2 regions of the Streptomyces sp. CS113 genome follow, and region 1 is predicted to be linked to the other one. Evidence: predicted binding sites of a transcription regulator. Region 1 holds the regulator's gene; the other holds the start of a gene.
The links. Region 1 encodes HspR, which represses chaperone genes until heat shock. Its sites were predicted from a motif close to TTGAGNNNNNNNNNCTCAA; they were not measured.
Positions count from the first base shown of each region.

Region 2: lon (endopeptidase La) is a predicted target of HspR. The motif match lies at 1,281-1,299, and genes of this name have one in related genera.

Region 1 is NZ_KZ195574.1:4,179,386-4,182,789, forward strand. Features, by position in the region: gene B9W62_RS18445 (helix-turn-helix transcriptional regulator) at 1-93, opposite strand, end outside; gene B9W62_RS18450 (sugar ABC transporter substrate-binding protein) at 244-1,362, opposite strand; gene B9W62_RS18455 (heat shock protein transcriptional repressor HspR) at 1,568-2,023, opposite strand; gene dnaJ (molecular chaperone DnaJ) at 2,029-3,222, opposite strand; gene grpE (nucleotide exchange factor GrpE) at 3,265-3,404, opposite strand, start outside.
Region 2 is NZ_KZ195574.1:2,931,553-2,934,956, reverse strand. Features, by position in the region: gene B9W62_RS12585 (response regulator transcription factor) at 1-321, opposite strand, end outside; gene B9W62_RS12580 (spermidine synthase family protein) at 435-1,142, opposite strand; gene lon (endopeptidase La) at 1,322-3,404, shown strand, end outside.

The DNA.
Region 1 (3,404 bases):
GCCGCGCCGTACGGCCCGGGAGTACACGCGGTCCCCGGCAGCGCACAGCCGGTCGGCCCCGTGCGGGTGCTCCTGAGCCCCGTGCCCGGCCATCGCCCATCCCACCCCCGGTTCCGGCTCCTCCGCAGCGCAACTATGCGCGGCCCGGACCGGCTCCGCAACACGGCTCCATCCCGTACGGGGAACGACAAGGATCGGTTTCTGCCGCAATGTCCGGGCGGTGGAACCGGGAGGACACGCGGGCTACTTCAGCCCGACCTCCGTGCACGCGTCCGCGTACTTGGCGGTGCAGATGTCGCTGACCTTGTAGAAGCCGTCCGCGATGACCGTCTCCTCGATGTTGGCCTTGGTGAGGGCGACGACGGGGACGAGCTGCGCGGGGATGCCCTTGTGGGTGGGGCTGTCGACCTTGTCGCGGGCGAGCGCGTCGAACTGGATGTCCCGGCCCTGGACCCGCGCCACGGCCATCTCCGCGGCGTTCTCGGCCTCCTGCGGGTAGGACTTGTACACGCTCATGTACTGCTCGCCGGTGACGATCCGCTGCACCGCCGCCAGTTCCGCGTCCTGGCCGGTGATCGGCGGCAGGTCGGTGACGCCCGCGTCCTCCAGGGCCTTGATGATGCCGCCCGCCATGCCGTCGTTGGCGGAGTAGACGCCCGCGATCTTGTTCTTGCCGATCTTCTCGATCGCCTCGGTCATGTTGGCCTCGGCGTTCTCCGGCTTCCAGTCCTTGGTGTCGAAGGACTGGGCGATCGTCACCTTGCCGTTCAGCTCGGACAGCGCGCCCGCCTTGAACTGCTTGGCGTTCGGGTCGATGGACGAGCCGTTCATCATGACGATCTTGTCGGAGCTCTCCGGGTCGCCGCCGAGCGCCTCGATGAGGGAGCGGCCCTGGACCTCGCCGACCAGTTCGTTGTCGAAGGAGATGTAGGCGTCGATCGGGCCCTCGGCCAGCCGGTCGTAGGCGATCACGGGGATGCCGGCGTCCTTGGCCTTCTGCACGCCGTCGGCGATGGCGTGCGCGTCCACCGCGTCCAGCACGATCACGTCGACCTTGTCGTCGACCATCTGCTGCATCTGCTCGGCCTGCTTGGCGGCGCTGGCCTCGGCGTTGGCGTACTTGACGTTGCCCTCGTCGCGCGTGAGGTCACCGACCTTCGCCTTGAAGAAGGGGTAGTCGAACTGCTCGTAGCGCGTGTTCTCCTTCTCCGGCAGCAGCAGGCCGACGGTGAGGTCATTGCCCTTGGTCGGGCTCGCGTCGTCGCTGCTCTCCGAGGCGCCCAGCACACCGCAGGAGGCGAGCGAGAAGGTCATCAGACACGCGGCCACGGATATGGCGGTACGACGGGCACGGCTGCTCACTGCGCTAGACCTTCCGACACACGGGAGTAGTTGGTATCCAAGCGACCCAGGTGACCCCGGTGAAGGAAGCCAACGCTGTCTTCACCAAATCGTCAAGAAGTACTAGACCAATGAGACAGCACCGTTGTGAACCAGCCCCGGAGGACGGGGTGGTCCTCCGGGGCTGTCGCTGCCGTTCTTCCCTTGTGCGGCCTGCCGGTCCGGGTCAGTCCGAGGACTGGCCGTGGCGCTTGGGACGCCAGACCACCAGCGCGCTGGTCTGCTGTACCTCTTGGTAAGGGACCAGGTCACGGCGGTACGACGCGTGTACCGCGGCCTCGCGCTGACGCATCGCCGTGGCGGCGCCGTCGAGCGCGGCGGCCAGCTCGGCCGCGCGGGCCTGGAGCTCGGCGACCTGGTTCTCCAGTTCGATGATGCGCTTGATTCCGGCCAGGTTGATGCCCTCGTCCTGCGACAACTGCTGGACCTGCCGGAGCAGTTCGATGTCGCGGGCCGAGTAGCGCCGGCCGCGGCCGGCCGTGCGGTCCGGGGAGACCAGGCCGAGACGGTCGTACTGGCGCAGTGTCTGCGGGTGCAGGCCGGAGAGCTGGGCCGCCACCGAGATGACGTAGACCGGGGTGTCCTCGGTCAGTTCGTACGGGTTGCGTCGACGACCGTCCATTCCCGTCAAGCTCCCTTCGCGGCCTGGAACAACTCCGCCCGCGGATCCTCGTCCGCGGTCGCCTCGCGATACGCCTCCAGCGCGTCACGAGCCTTCCCCGTCAGGTCCTGCGGAACACTCACCTCCACGGTGACCAGGAGGTCGCCGCGGGTGCCGTCCTTGCGGACCGCGCCCTTGCCCCTGGCCCGCATGGTGCGGCCGTTGGGCGTGCCCGCCGGCAGCTTGAGCGTGACGGGCGGACCGCCCAGGGTCGGCACCCGGACCTCGCCGCCGAGGCCCGCCTCGGCGTAGGTGACCGGGACGGTGACGGTGAGGTTGTCGCCCCGGCGGCCGAAGACGGGGTGCTCCTTGACGTGCACGACCACGTACAGGTCGCCCGCCGGACCGCCCCGCTCGCCCGGCGTGCCCTTGCCGCGCAGCCGGATGCGCTGCCCGTCCAGGACCCCGGCGGGGATCCGGACCTGCATCGTCCGCGAGGACTTGGCGCGTCCGGAACCCTTGCAGACCTCGCAGGGGTCCTCGGCGATCAGGCCGCGGCCCTTGCAGTCGGGGCACGGGTCGGTGAGCGAGAAGCCGCCGCCCGAACCCCGGGCGACCTGGCCGGTGCCGACGCAGGTCGGGCACACGCGCGGTGTGCCGTTCTTGTCGCCGGTGCCCGAACAGGCCTTGCAGGGTGCCTGCGAGGACATCCTGAGCGGCACGGTCGCGCCCTCGATGGCCTCGGTGAAGCTCAGGGTGACCTCGGACTCGATGTCCTGCCCGCGCCGCGGCTGCGTGCGCTGGCCGGCGCCGGGTCCGCCGCCCGTGCGGTTGAACAGGCCCCCGAAGACGTCGCCGAGACCGCCGCCGAAGCCGCCGGCACCCTGGCCTCCCCCGCCCTGGGCGCCGCCTCCGAAGAGGTCGCCCAGGTCGAAGTTGAAGGTGCCGCCGCCCGCGCCCGGCCCCGGGCGGAATCCGCCGTTGCCGAAGAGGGCGCGGGCCTCGTCGTACTCCTTGCGCTTCTTGGGGTCACCGAGGATGTCGTTGGCCTCGGAGATCTCCTTGAAGCGCTCCTCCGCCTTGACGTTTCCCTTGTTGGCGTCCGGGTGGTTCTCGCGGGCGAGCTTCCGGTACGCCTTCTTGATCTCGGCCTCGGTGGCGTCCTTGGGGACGCCGAGAACCTTGTAGTAGTCCTTCTCGATGAAGTCCTTCGTGCTCATCCCCGACGTCCCTCCTCTCGCGCCTGTGTCGTCACTTCAAGCTCAGCCCTCGTCCGGGCCACCGCTCTCCTTGGTCCCGGCGTTGTCCTCCGCGTCGGAGGCGTCCTGTCCCTCGGCGCCGGCCTCGGCCGGCTTGACCGTCTGGGCACCCGGCTGCGGCTCGGCGACCGCCACCCGCGCGG
Region 2 (3,404 bases), 1.2 Mb from region 1:
GAGGCCGACCAGCATGTCCGTCTCGTCGTCGCGCGCGGTGAGCATCAGCACCGGCACCGGCCGCTGGGCCTGCACGCGGCGGCAGACCTCCAGGCCGTCGAAGCCGGGCAGCATGATGTCGAGGATCAGCAGGTCGGGCTGCCATGCCTCGGCCGTGTCGACGGCGGACGGACCGTCGCCCGCCGTTTGCACCAGGAATCCCTCGGCGCGCAGACGGGTCGCGATGGCGTCCACGATCGTCTGATCGTCCTCGACCACCAGCACCCGACGCTGGGCGCCCTGGGTGGCCGTGCCGTTGTGGGAGGTCTGTGTCTGCTCCATCGCCCGCCCCTGAGGTGTGCTTTCCGGAATCCGTGGGGTGATCCCATGACTGCGCTTGACGCTTGAATGATCCGCGTCAGGGCAGCAGCGTACGGGGAGTCACCGCGCCTTTGCTATCCAGGCCCGACGCCGATGTGCACGACGTCCGGAACGCCCCGGGCAACGGGGATCTCTTCGGTACGCACCTGTTGGAAACCGGCATTACGCAAGGTTTCTTCGAATTCCGGAGAGGGCTGTGCGGACCATACGGCGAGCACCCCGCCGGGCCTCAACAGCCGTGCGCAGCCCGCCAGTCCGGACGGCGCGTACAGCCCGTCGTTGCCCTCGGTGACGGTCCAGCCGGGGCCGTTGTCGATGTCCAGGCACAGGGCGTCGTACGTGTCGGATGTCTCATTGACGTAGTCGACCAGGTCCGCCTCGACGATCTCCGCGCGCGGGTCGGCCAGCGCGTCGGCGGAGAGCGCGGCCAGCGGTCCGGCGCGGTGCCAGTCGATGATGGCGCGCTCGCGTTCGACGACCGCGATCCGGCCCCAGCGGGGGTCGGCGGCCGCGTGTGCGAGGGAGAAGCCGACGCCGAGTCCGCCGATGAGCAGGTGCGGAGCGGCCCGGCCGGCGGAGGCGGCCAGCGCGTCGGCCGCCGCGTCGACCAGGCGCCGCTCCGAACGGCCGTCGGAGGTGTCCATCAGGAAGCAGCCGTTCGCGATGATCTGTAGCAACGTCCCGTGTCGGCGCAGGACCACCTCGCCGTACGGACCCTCGCGACGGTCCAGCACCTCGGGCGCCTCGGAGGCCTCGGGGGAGTCGTGGGTAGTGAGGGGCATCGGCCCATCCTGGCACCCGCCGCGGCCGAGGAATGCGGGCCGGTACGGCGGTGCTGTCCCGAGAGGCGGGAAATGCCCCCCGACGCTTGATCGCTCAGAGCGAACAGGGCTTGGGGAACAATCCCGGGCTCCCTTTCATTGAGTCGATGTAACTCAACTTGACTGCCGAAGGGGAGATCATGGCTGCTGAGTCCGCCGCCTTCACACCGCTCACCCTGCCCGTGCTGCCGCTCGACGACGAAGTGGTCCTGCCCGGCATGGTCGTCCCCCTGGACCTGAGCGACGCCGAGGTACGGGCCGCGGTGGAGGCCGCCCAGGCCGCCGCCAGGTCCGAGCCCGGAAAGCCCCGCGTCCTCCTCGTCCCGCGCATCGACGGCACCCACGCCGCCACCGGCGTGCTCGGCACGGTCGAGCAGGTCGGCCGCCTGGCCGACGGCGACCCCGGCGCCCTGATCCGCGGCCGGGGCCGGGTGCGCATCGGCGCCGGCACCACCGGCCCCGGCGCCGCGCTCTGGGTCGAGGGCACCCGGGTCGACGAGACCGTCCCCGATCCGCTGCCCGGCCAGGTCGCCGAGCTGGTGAAGGAGTACAAGGCGCTCGCCACCGCATGGCTGCGCAAGCGCGGAGCCTGGCAGGTCGTCGACCGGGTCCAGGCCATCGACGACGTGTCCGCGCTCGCCGACAACTCCGGCTACTCGCCCTTCCTCACCACCGAGCAGAAGGTCGAGCTGCTCGAGACCACCGACCCGGTCGCCCGCCTCAAGCTCGCCACCCAGCAGCTGCGCGACCACCTCGCCGAGCAGGACGTCGCCGAGACCATCGCCAAGGACGTCCAGGAGGGCGTCGACAAGCAGCAGCGCGAGTTCCTGCTGCGCCGCCAGCTCGAAGCCGTGCGCAAGGAGCTGCGCGAGATCAACGGCGAGCAGGAGGGTGAGGAGTCCGACGACTACCGCGCCCGGGTCGAGGCCGCCGACCTGCCCGAGAAGGTCCGCGAGGCCGCGCTCAAGGAGGTCGACAAGCTGGAGCGCTCCTCCGACCAGTCGCCCGAGGGCTCCTGGATCCGCACCTGGCTGGACACGGTCCTGGAGATGCCGTGGAGCGAGCGCACCGAGGACGCCTACGACATCCAGGGCGCCCAGCGCGTGCTCGACGCCGAGCACGCGGGCCTGGAGGACGTGAAGGAGCGCATCACCGAGTACCTGGCCGTGCGCAAGCGGCGCGGCGACCGGGGCCTCGGCGTGGTCGGCGGCCGGCGCGGCGGTGCCGTACTGGCCCTGGTCGGCCCGCCCGGCGTCGGCAAGACCAGCCTCGGCGAGTCCGTCGCCCACGCGATGGGCCGCAAGTTCGTCCGCGTCGCCCTCGGCGGCGTCCGCGACGAGGCCGAGATCCGCGGCCACCGACGTACCTACGTCGGCGCGCTGCCCGGCCGGATCGTGCGGGCGATCAAGGAGGCGGGGTCCATGAACCCGGTCGTCCTGCTCGACGAGATCGACAAGGTGGGCTCCGACTTCCGGGGCGACCCGGCCGCCGCCCTGCTGGAGGTCCTGGACCCGGCCCAGAACCACACCTTCCGGGACCATTACCTGGAGGTCGAGCTGGACCTGTCCGACGTGGTCTTCCTCGCCACCGCCAACGTCCTGGAGGCCATCCCGGAGGCCCTGCTGGACCGCATGGAGCTGGTCCGCCTCGACGGCTACACCGAGGACGAGAAGGTCGTCATCGCCCGTGACCACCTGCTCCCGCGCCAGCTGGAGCGGGCCGGACTGGACGCCGACGAGGTGACCGTCGACGAGGGCGCGCTGCGCAAGCTGGCGGGCGAGTACACCCGCGAGGCGGGCGTGCGCACCCTGGAGCGGTCCATCGCGCGGCTGCTGCGCAAGGTGGCGGCCCAGCACGAGCTGGGCGAGCGGGAGCTGCCGTTCACCGTCACCGAGGGCGACCTGCGCGCGCTGATCGGGCGGCCGCACCACGTGCCCGAGTCCGCCCAGGACCCGGCCGAGCGGCGCACCGCGGTGCCCGGCGTGGCCACCGGCCTCGCGGTCACCGGCGCGGGCGGCGACGTCCTCTACGTCGAGGCGTCGCTGGCCGACCCGGAGACGGGCGCGTCCGGGCTGACCCTGACCGGTCAGCTGGGCGACGTGATGAAGGAGTCGGCGCAGATCGCGCTGAGCTTCCTGCGCAGCCACGGCGCCGAGCTGGAACTGCCGGTGGGCGACCTCAAGGACCGGGGAGCGCACATCCACTTCCCGGCGGGCGCGGTCC